DNA from 2 places in the Paraliobacillus zengyii genome. Region 1 is predicted to be linked to the other one. Evidence: a T-box and tRNA genes for the amino acid it is inferred to sense, from the RefSeq annotation. Region 1 holds a T-box; the other holds one or more tRNA genes.
The links. The T-box of region 1 lies ahead of glyQ (glycine--tRNA ligase subunit alpha). A T-box ahead of a tRNA ligase gene usually reads a tRNA of that ligase, here a tRNA-Gly.
Positions count from the first base shown of each region.

Region 2: it encodes a tRNA-Gly, which carries the amino acid that the T-box ahead of glyQ (glycine--tRNA ligase subunit alpha) is inferred to sense. The anticodon was not compared.

Region 1 is NZ_CP029797.1:2,241,519-2,252,574, forward strand. Features, by position in the region: gene DM447_RS11430 (Nif3-like dinuclear metal center hexameric protein) at 1-531, opposite strand, end outside; gene DM447_RS11435 (tRNA (adenine(22)-N(1))-methyltransferase) at 506-1,228, opposite strand; gene DM447_RS11440 (hypothetical protein) at 1,262-1,798, opposite strand; gene rpoD (RNA polymerase sigma factor RpoD) at 1,916-3,043, opposite strand; gene dnaG (DNA primase) at 3,076-4,893, opposite strand; gene DM447_RS11455 (pyruvate, water dikinase regulatory protein) at 5,337-6,146, opposite strand; gene glyS (glycine--tRNA ligase subunit beta) at 6,163-8,256, opposite strand; gene glyQ (glycine--tRNA ligase subunit alpha) at 8,243-9,136, opposite strand; T-box leader at 9,227-9,401, opposite strand; gene recO (DNA repair protein RecO) at 9,460-10,215, opposite strand; gene DM447_RS11475 (YqzL family protein) at 10,295-10,438, opposite strand; gene era (GTPase Era) at 10,532-11,056, opposite strand, start outside.
Region 2 is NZ_CP029797.1:824,646-835,701, forward strand. Features, by position in the region: gene DM447_RS04110 (cation-translocating P-type ATPase) at 1-886, shown strand, start outside; gene DM447_RS04115 (sensor domain-containing diguanylate cyclase) at 1,030-2,703, shown strand; gene DM447_RS04120 (SGNH/GDSL hydrolase family protein) at 2,800-3,423, shown strand; gene DM447_RS04125 (lmo0937 family membrane protein) at 3,496-3,630, opposite strand; gene DM447_RS04130 (DNA topology modulation protein) at 3,685-4,191, opposite strand; gene dat (D-amino-acid transaminase) at 4,205-5,068, opposite strand; gene DM447_RS04140 (metal ABC transporter permease) at 5,170-6,066, opposite strand; gene DM447_RS04145 (metal ABC transporter permease) at 6,063-6,935, opposite strand; gene DM447_RS04150 (metal ABC transporter ATP-binding protein) at 6,937-7,689, opposite strand; gene DM447_RS04155 (metal ABC transporter solute-binding protein, Zn/Mn family) at 7,706-8,635, opposite strand; tRNA gene DM447_RS04160 (tRNA-Gly) at 9,097-9,170, shown strand; gene DM447_RS04165 (ABC-ATPase domain-containing protein) at 9,408-11,056, shown strand, end outside.

The sequences.
Region 1 (11,056 bases):
CTTCTTATTGAGTTCGCCTACAACACGTAAAGCTGGGATTTCTAACTTTTCTTTAACCCTTAGACAAAAGTCATTTAGAGATATTGTCTCTTTTAATTCACCAATTCTACCTGCCCCAATTGAATCTCCATGTTCTGATGGAACCAATACACTTGTATCTATTACTTCTAATCGGTCTGAAAGTATATCACTAACACCACCATCAATAACATCTAAATTCGTATGAACAGCATAGACCGCAATCTTGTGTTTTAATAGCTTTTCAATAATGCGACCTTCTGACTTACCTGTGTCTATTTGTTTTAATGGTTTAAATAATAATGGATGATGTGCAATGATTAGATCTACTTCTTTTTCTATCGCCTCATCTACTACATTTTCTAAAACGTCTAATGTTAGTAATACTTTATTTACTTTATCTTCCGATGACCCTATTTGTAGACCGACATTATCCCAATCATAAGCATATTCCTTAGGTGCCAGTTCTTCAAGGATAGCGACAATATCACGTATGCGTACCATCTCCTGCACCTTGCAAAACCTCCTCTATTACTTTTACCTCTTGTTTGAAGGTTGTTAATTTTTCATGATTTATAGTTCGAGCTTGTTTCATTTGCTCAATAACACGCAATCGATTGTTTTTTTCCAATTCCCACTTTTCTTTAAACGTTTCATTTTTTTCCCGTAACAGGTGTGGGCCAAACAATAATTCTTTCTTAAGATCATGATAACCGATTAAGCCATCACCATGATCTGCAACTAACACCTCATAAATATGCCCATCTTCCTTAATAATCTGTTCTGCAACTAATTGATAGCAATGCGTTGAAAACCATTCACGAACTAAATGAGCATCCACATTCGGTTGGACAATAACACGTTCAATGTTAGATAATTTATCTTTCCCACTATCTAAAATTGAACGTATTAATCCTCCTCCCATACCAGCTATTACAATTTGACGAACGGGGTAATTTGCAATTACTTCTAAACCATTGCCTTTAACAACGTCAATTTGGCTGGTTAAGTTTAGCGCTTTTACGTTATCTTTTGCACTTTGAAAAGGTCCATCGTTTAATTCACCCGCAATTGCAAATGAAGTAGAATCATTGGAACAAATATAACTTGGTAAATAGGCATGATCACTTCCTATGTCAGCAAAATATGCTTTTTTAGGTATATATTTTGCTACTGTATGTAGACGATCTGATAATAATTTTTCATTCATTATAATTACCTCGCAAAAATTATTCTTTTCTTTCTAAAAAACATAAAAAAGAAAACTCATTACTATTCCTGTACTACCTAAAAAAATCAAAAACTTCCTTTTGCTACGCATACCAATTAAAATCCAGATAGCGCATTGAAAACCTGCGAAAAGCGTGTTTAATAAAATAGAACCAAAGCTCAGGTATATTAATGTGACGGAAGTCAATAAAATGATACTTAATAAAATGATAAATGCATAGGCAATATATAATTGAAGCTTCTTCTTTGAGACAGTGTAAAAAACAAATGCAACAGTTACTATAAAAAATGAGAACAGAACTTGCATCCAGACATCTAAATGAGTAAAATATAAAATAAAAAATGAAATAGGTAATAAAAAAAGGTTTAAAGCTATGATACCTACACTAACTAAATTTATTCGTTCAGAATCAGGTTCTTCCGTTACAACGGTAGATTCACCCTCTGTATATAGAGCTAATAAAAAGTCACAATAATGACTCGGTAATAAATGAGACGCTTTCCAATATTTAATCTCTTTAATAATAATAGATTTACGATCTTCTGTCATTTGTCTGACACCTCACAAAAAGCAATACTTACTAAAAAAGGCGCAGCCAATGAAACCTCCAACATATTCAAATCATAAATTGGAAAACTCATTGTCTGCGCGTATATTTCAAAGTGTTTATTCAAGGAAATCTTTTAAACGTTTACTACGACTAGGATGACGTAGTTTTCGTAATGCTTTTGCTTCAATTTGTCTGATTCTCTCTCTTGTCACACCAAAAACCTTTCCAACTTCTTCAAGTGTACGTGTACGACCATCATCAAGTCCAAAACGTAAGCGAAGCACGTTTTCTTCACGATCTGTTAAAGTATCTAATACGTCTTCAAGTTGTTCTTTTAATAGCTCGTAAGCAGCGTGATCAGAAGGGGACGTAGCTTCCTGATCTTCAATGAAATCACCTAAGTGAGAATCATCTTCTTCTCCAATTGGAGTTTCTAAAGAGACAGGTTCTTGCGCAATTTTAAGAATCTCCCTTACTTTATCAGGAGTTAATTCCATTTCTTCTCCTATTTCTTCTGGAGTTGGTTCACGACCAAAATCTTGTAGAAGTTGACGTTGCACTCTAATAAGTTTATTAATTGTTTCAACCATATGAACTGGAATACGTATTGTTCTAGCTTGATCAGCAATAGCTCTTGTAATTGCTTGACGAATCCACCAAGTTGCATAGGTACTGAATTTAAAACCTTTTCTATGGTCGAATTTCTCAACCGCTTTAATTAGACCCATATTTCCCTCTTGGATAAGGTCTAGGAATAGCATTCCTCTACCTACATAACGTTTAGCAATGCTGACAACTAATCTTAGATTTGCCTCCGCCAGTCTTCTTTTAGCTTCTTCTTCACCTTTTTCGATACGCTCAGCTAAACCAATTTCCTCTTTAGCTGACAATAGGTCCACACGACCAATTTCTTTTAGATACATACGTACTGGATCATTAATTTTAATACCTAACGGGACACTCAAATCATTTAAGTCAAATTCTTCTACTTTTGAAATTTCTTTCATACTGGGATCTTCTTCAGATTCACCAATTATTTCTATTCCTTGTTCACTTAGGTACTCATAATATTCGTCCATTTGTTCTGACTCTAACTCAAAATTGGCTAAACGCTCTGCCACCTCTTCATAGGCTAACACACCGCGTTTCTTTCCCATTTCTAAGAGTTGATCCTTCACTTGTTCTAGCGTCAGCGTCAGTTCATTTTCGTTTTCTTTTGAACGTGATGGCTTATTATTCGCCATGAGTTCCCCTCCTTCCAAACTAACTCACCATATCAATGACTAGCATTTTTAAGTTTTTTTTGTATCTCCATAATTTCCATACCTATTTGTGCTGCTTTAACGAAGTCTTGTTGTATTTCAGCTTTCTTTTGTTCTTCCTTTAAACCTTGTATAATTACCTTATCTTCTAGTTCTGCACGAATAATTCTGATATAGTCATTAATTTCTTTATCACTAATGTCTGAATGCGTTGGTTCCATTGCAATTTCCACAATATGATTTTTAGTTGATTGATCAATAACTTTTTCAATAAAATGACTAATATCAGGAGCAAAACCTTCTTCGTAGTATGCATATAAATGTGTCACAATAATTTTATGTGAGTCCACAGTAAAAGAAGCACCTAATTCTTCTTTTACTTTTTCTGCAATTGAAGAATCGTATAGCATATAAGCAATTAATTGTTTTTCTGCATTATGAAAAGCAGGAAGTAATTTATTTTTTCGCTTATATATTTCTGTGCTTTTAGTATGGCTAGTTGCTTTCCGGTTATCCTGTATCCCTAACTTTTTCCTACGTTGTTGAATTTCATCTAATACTGTATCAAGTGATAAACTAAATTGTTTAGCAATTTCCTTCGCATAATGTTCTTGTTCCATTGGACGATTAATCGTTGCTATTTCATCAATCACTTTTTCAATATATTGAATTCGATCTCCTTCTAAGTTAAGGTTAAAGTCCTTCTTCATATACTCCATCAAAAATGTCATATACGTATTACTTGCATCAAGTACCTCTTGTTGAAAACGTTCAGCACCATACATTTTTATAAATGAATCTGGATCCAGACCATTTGGAATGCTTGCAATCTTTACAGTGCAACCAACATGTCGCATTAATTTAGCAGCCTTGTATGACGCTTCAAGACCAGCACGATCACCATCATAACAAATTATTACGAGCTCAACATATCTTTTTAACAGTCTTGCTTGTTGCTCTGTTATCGACGTACCTAAGGTAGCAACTCCGTTTAATATGCCAGCTTGATGAGCTGCAATTACATCCATATATCCTTCAAATAAAACAGCCTGTCCTTGTTTACGGATAGCACTTCTAGCCAAATCAAAGTTATAAAGTAGTTTACCTTTTTGAAAAAGTGACGATTCTGGACTATTTAAGTATTTAGGTTCTTGCTCAGTAATGGTTCTTCCACCAAATCCGATACTTTTCCCTAAATGATTACGAATTGGAAATGTAACTCTGCCTCTAAAACGATCACTTACTTGATTTTGATCATTCGCTGTTAACACGCCTGCTTTCACCATTTGTTGTGGATGAAAACCTTTCTTCTCTAGAAATTGAACTATAACCTCACGTGATTGTGGTGAGTAACCAAGTTGAAACGTGTCAATTACTTCATCAGTAAACCCGCGTTCTTGTAAATAGCGATAACCTTGTTTACCTTCTTTTGTATGTCGTAATAAATGATGGTATAATTTAGTGAGCCATTCATACGCTTTTAAACTAGCTTGGTCTTCTTGGTTGTTTAATTGTTCAGATTGTTTCTCCATATTTTCGGGTAATTCATGACCACTTTTTCCTGCTAGTTGTTGAATTGCCTGATAAAATGAAAAACCTTCTATTTCCATAAGAAAAGTTAAAACGTTTCCGCCTTTTCCACATCCAAAACAATGAAAAATCTGTTTATCCTGTGTGACTGAAAAAGAAGGTGTACTTTCCCCATGAAAAGGGCATAAACCAAAAAAGTTTTTCCCTTGCTTTTTTAGCGTTACATACTCACCAATTACATCCACAATATCATTGGCTTTCTTTATTTCATCGATTGTCTCTTCAGGAATTTGACCTGACATATACATCACCATCATCTATATAGTTCTATAAAAAACGTAAAAATCCTGCAACATTCGACATTTTTTTAATAATAATCACTAAAATTATTACTTTTTATTATAATACCTCTAATTCAAGATGAATAAACTTATGATAGCTACTTATTCTAAATCCTTTTTTTCATAGCTGTACACTACATTTAATCCTCAAAAAATAACCTATTTGTTTATGTTCTACAAAAATAATGAAATTCCTTCTTAATTTGCATCAATAAGTAATAAATTAGCTGAATATAATAAAATATTTTTTCACAATCACTAATTATAATATATATATATTAAAAATGCTATTCTTTTGATTATATTATTGCATAAAACATACAATTATAATCATGATTTACGTTATTTCCCTTTATGTATATAAAATCCTTATACTATTATACAAGGATTTTATATTTAACAACTTATAAAGTTGTTTGAGATTGAATAATTACATTTGCTGTCTCTTCGACAGCTTTATTTGATACTTCAATAACAGGACAACCAATTCGATCGATTATTGCCTGAAAATAATCGAGTTCATACGTAATTCTTTCATGGGTCGCATAACTAGCTTGTTCTCCTAATCCAAGTGTCTTTAATCTCTCTCGCCTTATGTCATTTAACTTCTTGGGACTAATTTTTAAGCCAATGCATTTACTTGATGGTATTGAGAACAATTCTTTCGGTGGCTCTACTTCTGGTACAATCGGCACATTAGCTACTTTATAACTTTTATGAGCTAAATACTGTGATAAAGGTGTTTTTGAAGTTCTTGATATTCCTATTAATACGATATCTGCTTGTTCAATTCCCCTTGGGTCTCTTCCATCATCATATTTAACTGCAAACTCAATTGCCTCAATTCTTTTAAAATAGGCCTCATCTAATTTATGAACTAGTCCAGGTTCTAATTTTGGCTTCTTTTCAAAAAAACGCTCCATCCCTTCAAGCATAGGTCCAATAATGTCGATAGATTCTATATTCATTTCAATGGATGTTTGTTTAATAAATTGCCGTAAGATTGGATTAATTAGAGTGAATCCGATCATTGCTTGGTCTCTAGCTGCTTTATTTAGAACGAATTCAAGTTTTGTTATATTATCAATATATGGAATTCTAACGATTTCATACTTTCCACCATTAACAAATTGTGATAATGCTGCTTTAATAACTTGTTCCGCAGTCTCACCAACCGAATCAGATACTAAATATATCAGTTGTTTATTTACCATTTTCTCCTCCAAATAGTTACGATGTGAATTGCTGTTTCCATTCAATTTGGCTTAAATCAGCAAATTGCAGTATTAATTGTGCAATTTTGTTTAACAAGGAAATTCGGTTTTGTTTTAACTTATCGTCCTCAGTCATTACCATTGTATGATCAAAAAAGGCATGAATTGAATCAGTTAAAGTTGTTAATGTATCAATAGCTTTAGCGGCTTCAAATGATTCCATATTGTTTTGATAATTAGTTTTAACTTTTTCATAAACGTAGTACAATTCTTTTTCTTGCTCATTTTCAAACAAGTCAATATTTATGCCAGTATCTTTACCTTTTTTAGCTAAATTTATAACACGTACAAACGCCTCTTGGTCCGATTTAAATCCTGGATCTTGTCTTTTTATTGTTAATAATTTTGCCTTTTTAATCGTAAACATCATGTTTCCGATTTTATTCATAAGAGTAGCTTCTACAATATCTTGTTCAATTCCTGCCTCTTTTAAAATATAAGCTGCTCTGCCACGGAAAAATTCTGATATGTTTTGTTTAGCTTCTTCTTTTGAAACAGTCATAATTCCTAACGTATCATACAGCTTTTCAGTAACTGTAATAAAATCATCTATTGAAGTAGACCATTTTTGATCTTGTGCAATTTGTAAAATCCCCATAGCTTGACGTCTTAGACCATAAGGATCTTGAGAACCACTCGGTACTATACCAACTGATATACAACCAATTATAGTGTCTAGTTTGTCAGCAATACTAACAATTGCACCTTCCGTAGATGATGGCAAGTTATCATTAGCAAACCTAGGCATATAATGTTCATTTATAGCTTTAGAAACTTGCTGATTTTCACCAAATATAGTAGCGTATTTTTCACCCATAATTCCTTGTAACTTCGTAAATTCATTAACCATATTTGTTACGAGATCAAATTTACTTATTTTAGCAGCACGTAAGGCATTTTCTTTTGTTATTTGATCGACCTCTAGTACTTCAGCTATTTCCTCTGTTAACTTAACAACACGTTCTACTTTGTCAGCAATTGTACCTAAGTTTTCTTGAAAGACCATTCGTTCTAATTTTTCGAGATTTTTTTCTATTGATTGTTTTTGGTCTTCTTCATAGAAAAACATTGCGTCTGAAAGTCTAGCATTTAATACCTTTTCGTTTCCTTTTGATACCACGTCAAGATATTGATTATTTCCATTTCGAACTGCAATAAAATGAGGTAACAATTCACCATCACTATCTAATACTGGAAAATAACGCTGATGTTCTTTCATTGAAGTAATTAATGCTTCTTTCGGTATGGTTAAGAACGCTTCACTAAAAGATCCAAAAAATACGGTTGGATATTCAACTAATTGACTTACCTCTTCTAATAATTCCTTATCAAGTGGTATTGTCCAATTTTGTTCCTTTTCTAAATTAGCTATTTGTTCTACAATTACTTGCTTACGGTCCTTCGCATTAGCAATTACATATTGATCACGTAATTGTTCTTCATATGTCATTGTGTTGGTAATTTCAAACTTTGTTCCTAGGAACCGATGTCCGAACGAGTAATTTGATGTAGAGACACCAGCAATTTCAAACGGTATAACAGTTTGATCATTTAAACCAACTAACCAACGAATTGGTCTAATAAACCGTAATGAGCCTGTAGACCAACGCATATTTTTAGGGAAATTTAAATCTAAAATAACATGCTTAAATTCAGGTAGTAATTCCTCAGCAGTTTTACCTGCAATATATTTTGTAACATACGCATATTCTGTTCCATTTACATCTTTAAAAAAGATTTCATCCACATCTTTTCCTTGGCCTTTGGTGAAACCAATTGCTGCCTTCGACCAGTTACCTTCTTGGTCTAAAGCAATTTTTTTAGCAGGTCCTTTTGCCTCTTCTTCTATATCAGCTTGTTTCGTTGCAAGTTGTTCAATTACAACACCTAATCTTCTCGGTGTCACATACGTTGTAATTTTTTGAAAAGGTAGTCGAATAGCAGTTAACCATTTCGCTGTTTTCTCCTGTAATTGTTTTTCTGTTGCATCTAAGAAACGTGCCGGCATTTCTTCAAGTCCAACCTCAAATAATATATTAGTTGTTTTCATTTTGTTTTCCCTCCTCTTTTAACATTGGAAAACCTAATTTTTCTCGTTCCTCTACATAAAGTTTAGCTATAGCACGTGCTAAATTTCGTACACGTCCAATATAACCTGTTCTTTCAGTGACAGAAATTACGCCTTTAGCATCTAGTAAGTTAAAAGTATGCGAACATTTTAATACATAATCATAGGCTGGAAAAACCAATCCTTTTTCCATGGTTTGTTTTGCCTCTTGTTCATATGTTGTAAACAAATTAAACAACATATCTGTATTCGATTCTTCAAAAGTGTATTTCGAGTGTTCCAACTCTGGTTGATAAAAAATATCTCCGACCGTAACACCATCTGTCCATTCTAAATCGAAAACATTTTCTTTATCTTGTATATAAGAAGCAAGACGTTCCAATCCATATGTAATTTCTACTGCTACTGGTTTGGCTTCCATACCACCAATTTGCTGAAAATAAGTAAATTGCGTAATTTCCATACCATCTAACCAAACTTCCCAACCTAGACCTGCCGCACCAAGTGTGGGATTCTCCCAATTATCCTCTACAAAACGAATGTCATGTTTCAGTGGATCAATTCCCAATTTTTCAAGTGATTCTAAATATAGTTCCTGAATATTATCAGGTGATGGCTTCATAATTACCTGAAATTGATGATGTTGATAAAGTCTATTAGGGTTCTGTCCATAACGTCCATCTGCTGGGCGTCTAGAAGGTTCTACATAAGCTACATTCCAAGGTTCAGGACCTAGGCTTCTTAATAAAGTCATAGGTGACATAGTACCGGCACCTTTTTCCACATCATATGCTTGCATTAAAATGCAATTTTGATCTGACCAGTGCGTTTGCAGTGTTAAAATCATTTCTTGTATATTCATTATTATTCCCTCCGTCTCTATTCATTTCTTATTTAAAATTATGTGAAAACACACGCAAAATCCCGTCCCTATGCCTCAAAAGTATTGAGGCATAGGGACGGGATTTCCGCGGTTCCACCCTATTTGCTATTTAAATTCAAATAGCCACTTTTTTATTGCAATGCTCCAGAGTGCCTTCCTTTTAGTGACCTATATCCAGCTTACACCGACCTGGACTCGCTCTTATAGATATAATAAAAGTACTACTCTCTTTCTAAGCAAAACTCGTCGAATTGTAATGAAATCATACGGTAAATTTGGTGTTTTGTCAACTATATTACTAATTAATCAGCATCGGTAAAAAGATCTAATTGCTTCAAAAACTTTTTCGATTTAATAAAATAACCTCCGTACTGATCATAGTACGTTTCCATTAATGCTTGCATTAATTTTTTATTTTCTGTTTTTACTGATATATTGCCGATTCGCTCAATATCCACTGCAGAAAACATTTGAAGTAATTTTACAATTGTACTAGATATAGTTATTGCCTCTTTATCAACCATTGCACATCTTTGGCAAAGTAGTCCACCTTCTTGTACAGAAAATGCGACATATGCTTCACTATGCTGTCCACAATGTGCACATTGTTGTAGTATTGGAGCAAAACCAGCCTTTTTATATAGTTTTAATTCGTACATCATCGTTATGATCTCTGGGTCTTTATCATCTGTTATGGCTTGTAAACTAAGAACAAACTGTTTATATATGAATGGATCAGCAATCTTTTCATCAATCAACTTATTGGTTAATTCGGCTATATAACTTGCATAAGCTGTTTTAATAATATCTTCTCTAATCTTTCTGTAGGACAGAATAATTTCGCCCTGCTGTAGCGTCCCTAAACCTGAACCGCCTTGCATTAGAAATGTCCCAAGAATAAATGGCTGCGTTATCGCAGCCATTCTACTTTTTGGTTTTTTAGCCCCACGTGCAATTGCTGTTACTCTGCCTTTTTCTTTTGTAAATAAGGTAACAAGCTTATGTGTTTCACCATAGTCTTGTGTGCGTAAAATAACACCTTCTATTTTTTCAAACACTACATTCACCAATCCCCTAAGGCAAATTAACGACGCATTATACATTAAATTAATTTAAATCACGTTACAAAATATAATTCTAAATTAGGTTATCATATTCTTGTATTGCTTCATTATCAGGTTCTGTTCCACTATCATGATAGACAGTTTCCAATTCTTTCATTAATAAATAGGTTTCAATGTTTCCCGTCTGACTAAAGACCTTCCATGATATGTCGACCACAAGAAACCCCACCTTTCTATGTTAATAAAATATGTGCCTACTAATAGAATGACCTAGTCTAATTAAAGCATGAGTTAAAATATTTACCATGTATTAATAGTCATCTTGACTAAAACCATATTCCTTTAAGCTCTGCGGACGATTTCGCCAATCCTTTTGAACTTTTACCCATAATTCTAAATAAACTTTTGTTCCTAATAATGTTTCAATGTCAATTCTTGCCTTTTTACCAATTTGTTTGAGCATAGAACCTTGTTTACCGATAATAATACCTTTTTGCGTGCTTCTTTCTGTAACAATCACAGCTTGTATACGCAGTTTTTCATCATCTTTTTCTATAATATCCTCAATCACTACCGCAATTGAGTGTGGAATTTCTTCACGAGTTAATTCTAATGCTTTTTCTCGTATTAACTCACTAATAATGAATCTTTCTGGATGATCTGTTACCTGATCTTCTGGATAATATTGTGGACCTTCAGGTAAATAACTTTTCAGCACACTAATCATATGGTCAACATTGTTACCTTCTAAAGCAGATATTGGTACGATTTCAGCAAAATCATACTTGTCCTTATATTTATCGATTAATAAAAACAATTCATCTGGATGTACTTT
Region 2 (11,056 bases), 1.4 Mb from region 1:
GAATGAAAAATTAGAAAAAATTTCTGTTTATGCTCGTGTATCTCCTGAAAATAAGATTCGGATTGTTCGCGCATGGCAGAATAAAGACCAAATTAGTGCGATGACAGGTGACGGGGTAAATGACGCACCAGCTCTAAAACAAGCCGATATTGGTATTGCAATGGGAAGTGGAACAGATGTAGCAAAAGACTCTGCTGCAATGATACTAACAGATGATAATTTTGTATCAATTGTTAGTGCAGTTGGTGTAGGTCGTACTGTCTTTGATAACATCAAAAAAGCAATAGGTTATTTATTTGCTGGAAACTTAGGTGCGATTATTGCTATATTATTTGCTGTTATATTCGGATGGGCAAATCCATTTACAGCGTTACAACTTTTATTCATTAATCTTGTAAATGATTCATTACCAGCAATCGCGCTAGGTATGGAAAAATCAGAACCAGATGTAATGAAACGAAAACCGCGTCGTGTTGATGAAGGGATTTTTGCAGGTGGAACAATGCGGTCGGTTGTGACACGTGGAACCTTGATTGGTATTGCGGTAATAATTTCTCACTTTATTGGTTTACAACATTCCGATGAAATGGGTGTAGCGATGGCATTTACGACGTTGATTTTATCTCGTACCCTACAAACGTTTGCCGCTAGATCAAATACACAAACAATTTTTGGTGTTGGTCTATTAACGAATAAATATGTACTTGGTGCTGTAGCTCTTTGTTTCGCTTTGTATAGCCTAACAATCTTACCGTTCACGCGTGATATTTTCGCTATTCCAACAACATTTGGTTGGAATGATTGGATTATTGCAACTGGACTAGCTATTGGTGCAGTAATTATGATGGAAGTTGTGAAAGTTATCTTTCATAAATTCAAAAAATAATATCAAAAAAATCCTTGGTTAAAAGCCAAGGATTTTTTTTGGTATTTTCAATATACTATAATGTAGTTATCTGATTATTAGTGTTATAATTGATATAGGTAAAAATTACTATTTGAATATTTTTTTATAAAGGGGTTAGCTACTTGAACTACGATCAACTATGTTACCAGGATGTTTTAAATGGAATACAGGATATGGTGTTTGTAATGCGTGTCAGTGACGATCTAGAATATTTTTACTATGAGTTTGTTAATAAGCGAGCGATGTTAATGACTGGTTATAAATCAGACGTAATTGGACAGGAAATAGCTAATGTTAACTCACATAATCTTACAAAATTCTTATACGAAAAATATAGAGAAGTAGTCAAAGGAAGAAAACCACTTACATATGAAGACAATTTCCATTCGAATAATAGAGAAGAAAAAATTAGTGAAAATACCTTAACCCCATTAATTGTTGACGATAAGGTTGTAAGAGTTGTTACTGTAACACGTGATATTACGCAACTAAAACGGGCAGAACTGAATAGAGAAAGATCAGATGAAAAATTAAAGATTAGTCGGCAACGCTATAAATCATTATTTGAACACAATCCAGATGCCATTCTCCATTTAGATTTGAATGGTAAATTAATGCGAGAAAATCATGTGTTTAAACACCTTACTGGAAAGAAACCAGGAAGTTTAAAAGGTATTTCGATGCTTAAACTTATTGCTGAAAAGGATAAAGATAAAGTTAAACAAGCATTTGCTGAGGCAATTAGAGGAAAACCAACTTATTTTGAAACGATCCTATCTACAGCTTATGTGAAAGAGGCGTTTTTACAGGTTAAATTAGCACCTATTATTTTAAAAGATACAATTAACGGCGTCTATGCGATTATAAAGGATATGACAACAGAGCATAGGGCGAAAGAGAATTTAATTGAAAGCGAAGAAAAGTTTCGTCTTATTACGGAGAATTCTTATGATTTAATTACGCTAGTAAATAAGTGTGGGAAGATAATTTATGCGTCACCCTCACATACATTTGTTCTCGGTTTCCCTTCACAAGCTTTTATTGGTAAGTCATTATTACATTTAGTTCATAAAGCTGATGAGCCTCTAGTTGAAAAGGCATTAGCAGAATCTATTAAGGATAAATTTTCATTTTCTATTGAATTTAGAGTAATGAATAGTGAAAAGGAATGGCTTTGGTTTGAACTAAATGGACAACCAGTATTCTCACAAAATGGTGAACTAAAGCATATGGTTGCTGTTGGCCGAGATATTACAGTTAGAAAACGATATGAAGATAGTTTAAAAAGATTAGCATATCGTGACTTTTTAACAAATTTACCGAATCGACGTTTGTTTCAAGATCATTTATATAAACTACTTGCTTCTTATGAGAGAAATGAAAAAGAATTTGCTGTTATGATACTTGATTTAGATGATTTTAAAAAGATAAATGATGAAATGGGTCATGATGCTGGAGATGAAGTGATAGTTGAATTTGGACGTCGTTTGCAATTTTCCACTCGAGAGATGGACATAGTAGCTCGGATGGGCGGGGATGAATTTCTCATTTTATTAACAGAAATAGAAGCGGATAAAAATGTAGTACATGTAGTTGAACGAATCGAATCAGAAATTTCAAAACCTTGGGAAATAGCAGGGCGGATGTTTCACATGAGTTCAAGTATTGGGGTGGTCATTCCAAAGTGTAAAGGCTTTACAGTAGAGGGGTTAATTAAACAAGCTGACCTAGCGTTATATCAAGCCAAAAACACTGGAAAAAATAAGTCAATAATCACTGTTTGTAATAGTAAGTAAAAGTGATTGAAATTATATGGTATCCTTTTTACCATATAATGTGTCATAATATATGGTAACGCTTACTTGTAATATAAATTAACTTGGAGGAAGAAAATGATGAATAAAAGGATTGTATTTATAGGTGACAGTATTACAGAATGGGGGAAAGAACAGGGTCTAGACAATATAGGAACTGGTTACGTAAAATATATTTATGACTATTTGTTAGTAAGCGATCCACAAGATTTCCCTGAAATAATTAATTGCGGAATTGGTGGAGATCGAATTACAGATTTAGCTAACCGTTGGCAACAAGATGTAGTTGATCTTCAGCCAGACATATTATCTATTTCTGTTGGAATAAATGATGTTTGGAGACAACTTGATGAACCAGAAATAGAACAAGTTATGCCAGAGAAATTTGAATTGATTTATCGAGAGCTTTTGCTAAAAACATTAAAAGAAACAAATGCAACGATTATTATTATGGAGCCAACAGTTATTGGAGAAGAAATAAAATCTGAAGGTAATAAAAAACTACAAGCGTATGTACAAATTATTGCTAAACTTGCAACTGAATTTAATCTTATAGTTGTCCCAACACATCAAGCTTTTCTTACTTATTTACAAGCTAACAATGAGCATGAGCTCACAATAGATGGAGTGCATATGAATGATGTTGGTAATCTATTAATGGCAAAAACATGGTTAGAAACATATAATAAATTAAATGCTTAACAAAAGAAAGTGAGCGATCAAGGCATAAAAGATTAAACTTTGATCGCTCAAGACTTTCCTTTATTAAATTCACTATCTACGCAACATTTTGGCAATAAATACAACCAAAGCAATTACTAGTAGAATGTGGACAAGGCCACCTGCAACTTCAAATGCAAACCCAAGTATCCATGCTAGTAATAAAATTCCTATAATAGTCCAAATCATTTATTTTCACACTCCTTTATACTTCATAACTTACCCGTATATACTAAAAGTAAACTATTTGGATATTTTAGTGAGAAAAGTTTTTGTTTGTTTTGGAGAAGTGAATTCTAATAATTGGGCATGCTGAGCACTATTCAAGCGTTCTCGAATTGATGGTAGTTTATCTTTTTTAAATCTAGCAACCCAGAGAAAAAATTCTAAGTCTATTTTCTCTGGACAATCTTTACCCATGTCGGGTCTTGTTTTACCTTGATATTGAATTCTTCTTTTAGTAATACCATAAAGACACCGTAATGTAGAATAGTTGAGAAAGATAACCGTGTCGCAAGCTTGTAGCCGTATATCCATTGTCGCACTATAGTTTCCGTCAATAATCCATCTATCTTGCGTTATAAACCCTTCTTGTAATCTAGCTAGCTCGGATCTTTCAATCGGGTTCCAACCAGGTTTCCAAAAATAAGCATCCAAATGGTAAACTGGTATATCTAGAATTTCTCCTAAAGTTTTAGCGAGTGTAGATTTACCAGAACCACCACTTCCAATTATCATTATTTTTCGCATAGTCTGCTCCTTTTTACTTAAGTAGAGAAGAAATAAGGCCAGCATCTAGTTGGTAGGCTGCTTGTAATGCTCGTGTTATCGATCCAGGTTGTCCATTTCCAATCTCTGTTTGATCTACCTCAACAATTGGCATCACTTCAGCTGTACTACTCGTTAAAAAAACTTCATCTGCATAGGCTAAATCATCCGTTACGAACGCAGTTTCAGCTAATTCCATATCTAAAGCGTGAATGAATGTCTTTATTCGATCTCGCACACATCCATGCAATATTTGATTTGTTTCTGGATGTGTATAAATTATATTGTCTTTTACTAAGTATACGTTCGAAGAGCTACATTCTGTTACGATTCCATCGCGATGTAATATCGCTTCAAAACATCCTTGTTCAAACGCTTCTTGTTTAGCCATAACATTTGGTAATAAATTCAAACTTTTAATATAACAGTTTTGCCAACGGATATCAGGTAATGTAATTGCCTTCACACCAAATTGAAGCTTTTCAACGGGACGTTCTAATTCCTCCACATAGGCATAGAAATTCGCTTCAACTGCTGGGAAAATATGATCACGTTTTGCCGATCCGCGTGTTACTTGCAAATAAATTTTCCCGTTAGTAGTTAATTGATTAACCTTTACTAGTTGTTTTAACTCAATTCGTACTTGCTCTTTGGTGAAAGGTAAAGTTAGCTTAATTGCTTCTGCTGAACGAAATAAACGATCGATGTGCTTTGAAAGCAAATAACAATCTCCATTATAAACGCGAATTACTTCATAAATGCCATCCCCGAATTGTAAGCCGCGTTCTTCGAATGGATAATGCAATTGTGTACTATTTATTAATCCAGTCTGGGTCAGGATCATCGGATTATCAATCATTATTATCAACTCCCTTATTCATTAATTTAGTAAAGTTTATTATAACAAAAATTTATAATAATAGCGTGAGAGTTTACTAACTCTCACGCTTTACGATAGTTTCAATGGTTTTGTATTGTCGTTTCTTTACGTTTCGAACGATTATGCCAAGTTTTAAATAAAATACCATGCTTCGGACTAAAGAAAAAAGCAAGAGCGAATAAGATACCAACTGCTGTTGCCATTGAACCCGCAATCGAAACATTCCAATAGACAGCTCCTAGATATCCTAATAATGCAGATACAACACCAATTACTCCGCTTAGTATTAAGATATTTAAGAAGCGGTCTGTTAACAGATAAGCAGTTGCACCAGGTACAATTAACATGGCAACGACAAGTATTGCACCTACACTATCAAATGAAGCAACAGTCGATAAAGAAACCATTGTCATTAGTAAATAGTGCATAAAGACAACGGGTACCCCGATTAACGTGGCAAACTGTGGATCAAATGTAGAAGTTTTAATCTGTTTATAGAATAAACCGATTAATATGAAGTTTATCACTAAAACACTGCCTAGCATCCAAACTGCTTTGGGCCCATAATCATTACCGTTAATTTGAACAGTATCCCACGGTACAAAAGCTATTTCTCCCATTAAAGCATGTTGTGTATCAAGGTGCACTTGATCACCAATAAAGGAAATAAATACAACAGCTAAAGCGAATAATGTGGTGAAGACAACGCCGATTGCTGCATCGGACTGAACGCCTGAGTTATCCAATGCTTCTACTAAAAATGCGGTTACCAAACCAACAATAGCTGCACCAATCAGCATTGGAATGCCATTTAAGGATTGTGTAATAAAGAATGCACCGACAATTCCTAAAAGGACAGTATGACTAATTGCATCTGCAATCATAGACATTTTTCGTAAGACTAATAAGGAACCAGTTACCCCACAAGTTAGTCCTACAAGGCAGCCTGTAAGAACAATCCAAAATGTATAGGTCATACTATTCTCAACCCCTTTAGTAAAATGCCTTTACGCTTACCAAATAACAAACTAATGAAAAAAATAAAGGAGGCACTTAAAACGATCATAGGTCCAGTTGGTAAGTCACTTATAACTGTACTCATACTTGCACCAACCATCCCGGAGATACCCCCAAATATTCCTGCTAACCAAGCCATAACACTCAGATTTTCAGTCCAATATCGAGCAGCTAATGGAGGAGTAATTAATAAGGCCGCAATTAATACGACACCTACCATTTGAATTCCAATCACAACAATCCCGACAATAAGAAAAAGTAAAACGCCATTAAAGAAGCTTACAGGTATACCTATCCCACGTGCGAATGATGGGTCAAAAATACTTATCTTAAACTCTTTAAAACAAAAAGTGGTAACAATCATTAATAAAAGGGAACTAACAGCAATTAATTGAACGTCGCTTTTAATTAAAGAGGCAGCTTGCCCAAAGATAAATGAATTTAATCCTGCTTGATTCCCACTAGAGTTTTGTTGAATATATGTTAATAAAACAATTCCAAAGCCAAAGAATACCGAAATAATGATACCTATTGCTGCATCTGTCTTTATTCTAGAGTGCTTGATAATAACCTGAATAGCTTGTGTAGCTAGCAAACTTGTAATAGCAGCACCTATTAATAACAATGGCATCGATTTTTCTTGAAATATAATGAAAGCAATACAGACACCGGGAAGTGCAGCATGTGCCATAGCGTCACTGATAAGACTTTGTTTTTTTAACAAAACAAAACTTCCTATCATGCCACTTGCAAATCCCAATAATAAACTGCCCATTAAAACCCATTGAACATTTGCACTTGAAAACAACGAGACAACTTCAGTCCACATCTTACAATCCTCCCTGAAGTACGATTGGAGTCTTTTGTAAGAATGATATTTTCCCGCCATATGTTTGTTCTAAGTTATCTAAGGTAAAAACTGATTGTGTCTCACCGTATGCGATTGGAGTTTTATTAAGCAACAATACGTGATCAAAGTAATCTTCAACTGTTTGTAAATCATGATGGACAACTAGAACTGTTTTTCCTTGATCTTTCCATTCCTTCATTAATTTTATAATTGCCTTTTCTGTTGCAGCATCGACTCCAGCAAAAGGTTCATCCATAAAGTAAATTGTCGCATCTTGAGCAAGTGCCCGTGCTAAGAAAACCCGTTGCTGTTGTCCACCTGAAAGTTGACTGATTTGTCTCTGTGCATAATCTAACATACCAACTTTATCTAGACATGTTCGTGCCCAATCTATTTCTTTCTTTTTTGCTCTTTTGAAGAATCCAATTTCACGATATCTGCCCATTAAGACAACATCCAGTGCATTTGTCGGGAAATCCCAATCAACTTCACTTCGTTGTGGAACGTAACCGATTAGTTGCTTTTGTTGTGCATAAGATTTCCCAAAAACTTGTACATCGCCTGCTTGCATAGGAATGAGGCGTAATATTGATTTAATTAATGTTGATTTACCTGCCCCATTTGGACCGATAATACCTGTAAGTGATCCAACTGGTACACGAAAAGAAACATGTTCAAGTGCGGGTTGTTTATCATACAAGACTTTCAGGCCATTTATTGTTAAAGCATCCATTTTTCATATACCTCCTTTATTTTAGTGCCTCTACAATCGTATCAACGTTATGTTTAAACATTCCTGCATACGTACCTTCTTCAGTTCCAGCTTCACCCATAGCATCAGAATATAATTCTCCACCAATGGAGACATCATGACCTGCTTCTTTTGCGCCTTCAACGACTGCGTTGATAGAACGGTCAGAGACACTACTCTCAACAAAAACACCTTTTACATTTCTATCAATTAATAGATCAATAATTTTTTGGACATCATTCACACTATAATCGGATTCGGTGCTTAAACCTTGTAAACCGACCACTTCAAATCCGTAAGCTTTGCCAAAATAATTAAAAGCATCATGAGCTGTTACTAAAACTCTACTTTCTTCAGGGATTTCTTCAAAACGTTCTTTTGCGTAGATATCTAACGCTTCTAACTCAGCTAAGTAGTCAGCGGCATTTTGACTATAGCTTTCTTCGTTGTCTGGATCGATATTGATTAAATCATCACGTACTGCCTCCACACTATATGACCACATCGATATGTCGAACCAGACGTGAGGATCAGTGATAGTAGGGCTCTCTGGATCACTTAATAATTTACTTTCGGGAATGTTTTCTGACACTGGTGTAGTTGTTTTATCTTGTTCCATTTGTTCAAAGATTTCCCCCATTTGGCCTTCCAAATGAAGTCCGTTATAAAAGATGATATCAGCTTGATCCAGTGTTTGGATGTCTCCTTGAACTGCATTGTATAAATGGGGGTCAACACCAGGACCCATAAGGCTTGTTACATCTACATGTTCTCCTCCAATATTTTCAACTGCATCTGCAATTTGTGCGATGGTGGTGACTACTTTTAGTGGTTCTTCTGATTTATTAATTGTTTCCTCATCTTGAGTAGAGCATCCAAATAGTCCAACTAAAAGGAATCCTATACTAACAATTAAGCGTTTTTTCATTTAAACTCCTCCTTATAAATTAGCTTTGCTTAAATTTTATGTGTTAAACTAAAAAAGTTTCCTTAAGGCAAATTATATTCTTTAAGGAAATAAAGTCAAGAGGTATTCTGGAATTTTACAAAGAATTAATTGTTTAAAGTTAAGCATGTAAATAAACAAATGATAATAATTGTTATTTTACAAAGAAAATAGTCAAAGTTAGCAAGAAGGGGTTGCATTCATAAATTTAGGTAGGTATAATAGAAAACATCATTTCAAACAGCGACAGATTATGTGACAATGAATTTTTGGAGTCCCATTTAAAAATGCGGGTGTAGTTTAGTGGTAAAACCTCAGCCACGAGCATAAGCTTCATGAATTAACATCGAGTTGTCCCGAAGCATGAATCATCACTGAATAAGCTAGAAGATACAGGGACATGATTTGTGGGTATAGATTAAAGAAAAAGAACAATTTATAATGCGGGTGTAGTTTAGTGGTAAAACCTCAGCCTTCCAAGCTGATGTCGAGGGTTCAATTCCCTTCACCCGCTCCATACATATGTGTACAACGCAGTGTTTCGTTGATTTACAACGAAGTATTGCGTTTTTTAATTTGGTGTTACCAAGTGCCTCAACTTTTTCACAGAAAATAAACCGCGACGTAACTTGCTAGACACCTGCTACGTCAATAAAGGCTTTCGCATATATAGTTAATTAGATATATTACTTGATACATGCTTAAGAAAGGTTGTATTCTAAGAGGGCACAATGTATGAGAAGGTGGTTTGAAAATGAAACAATTACAAGAAAAGTTACAACAAATAGATGGTAAAGGTTATAAAGCATATAAATCAATTTACGGGAGATATTCATTTCATCGATTTGAATTATGTGTGGATTATGTTCAAGGAGATCCATATGCTACTCCATCAAAAGTACGAATAATTATACCAACAGCTTACCGGAAAATCAGATCGGACTGGAAGGAAGACCGTAATCGGAAAATATATGTAGAAGATTTGATTGCGCGAAGTTTAGCGAAGTCTATTACTGAAAACACCTTAAATAATAGAGAAAAAGGTTTAATTACTATTGATGAACCAGGACAAGAAATTTTAGAACGTACTGCAGTGTCAGTTGATGCCGAACATGTAACGATTTGCTTAACTGTTAACCTGCCAGCAAACGGTCGTCGAATTAATGGAAAAGAAGCAAAATATCTTTTCTTTGAAATGATGCCCAATGTATTAACAGGATCGATTTTTGCTATTAAAGATGAATCGTTTCAAGAAGTAGTAGAATTATCTGATCAACACCAAGCTATCAGAGCTGAAATGAAGAAGAATAAGTGGATTACCTTTGTTGCAGATAATGCAATTCTGCCGCGGGAAAGTGGTATTAGTAACCGCCCATTAAAGAACGCTGTACCGTTTAAGAGTCCAATTGCTAATCAGGTGAAGATAGACCTGCCAAATCAGGAGGAAGCAATTTCTGGATTGGCGATATCGGAGGGAATTACACTTATCGTTGGCGGAGGATATCATGGTAAAAGCACACTATTACAAGCGATGGAGCGTGGTGTTTATCATCATATAAAAGGCGACGGACGTGAATATGTTCTAACTGATCCTACTGCTGTAAAAGTACGCGCTGAAGACGGCCGAAAAGTTAGTGGTGTGAATATCTCTGCTTTTATTAAGCAGTTACCACATCAGCAACATACAACGAAGTTTACAACAGATAATGCAAGTGGAAGTACTTCACAGGCAACAAACATTATGGAGGCTCTTGAAGCGGGAGTAGGTACGTTGTTAATTGATGAAGATACGAGCGCAACAAATTTCATGATCAGAGACAGACGGATGCAAGAATTGGTTGCGAAAGAAAAGGAACCAATTACACCCTTTATAGATAAAATTAATCAATTAAAAGATCAACTAGGAATATCAACAATATTTGTTATGGGTGGATCTGGTGATTATTTTGACATTGCTGATCAAGTGATTATGATGGATGAATATAGACCGAAAAACGTAACGAAATTAGCGAAAGAAATAGCTAGTAAGTATCCTGCAAATCGTTTAGAGACAAAAGAAACAGATTTTGGCGACATACCAAATCGCATTCTCTTACAAAATAGTATACAAACGTATAAAGGCAAGAAATCAAGAGTACAAGCAAAAGGGCTGTCAACAATTATTGTTGGAAACACAGCTATTCAATTGGATTATCTTGAACAGCTTGTTGATAGTTCTCAAACGAATATGATTGCTATGCTTATTCATTATTTGGATAAAAATCAAATTTTAAAAAGTGAAATGACAATAGCCAACTTATTAGATGAAATAGAAATGCAATTTGAAACAGAAGGTCTTGCTTCATTTGCTCCTTTTGCTGATAAACATCCAGGTGAATTAGCTAGACCACGTCGGTTTGAAAT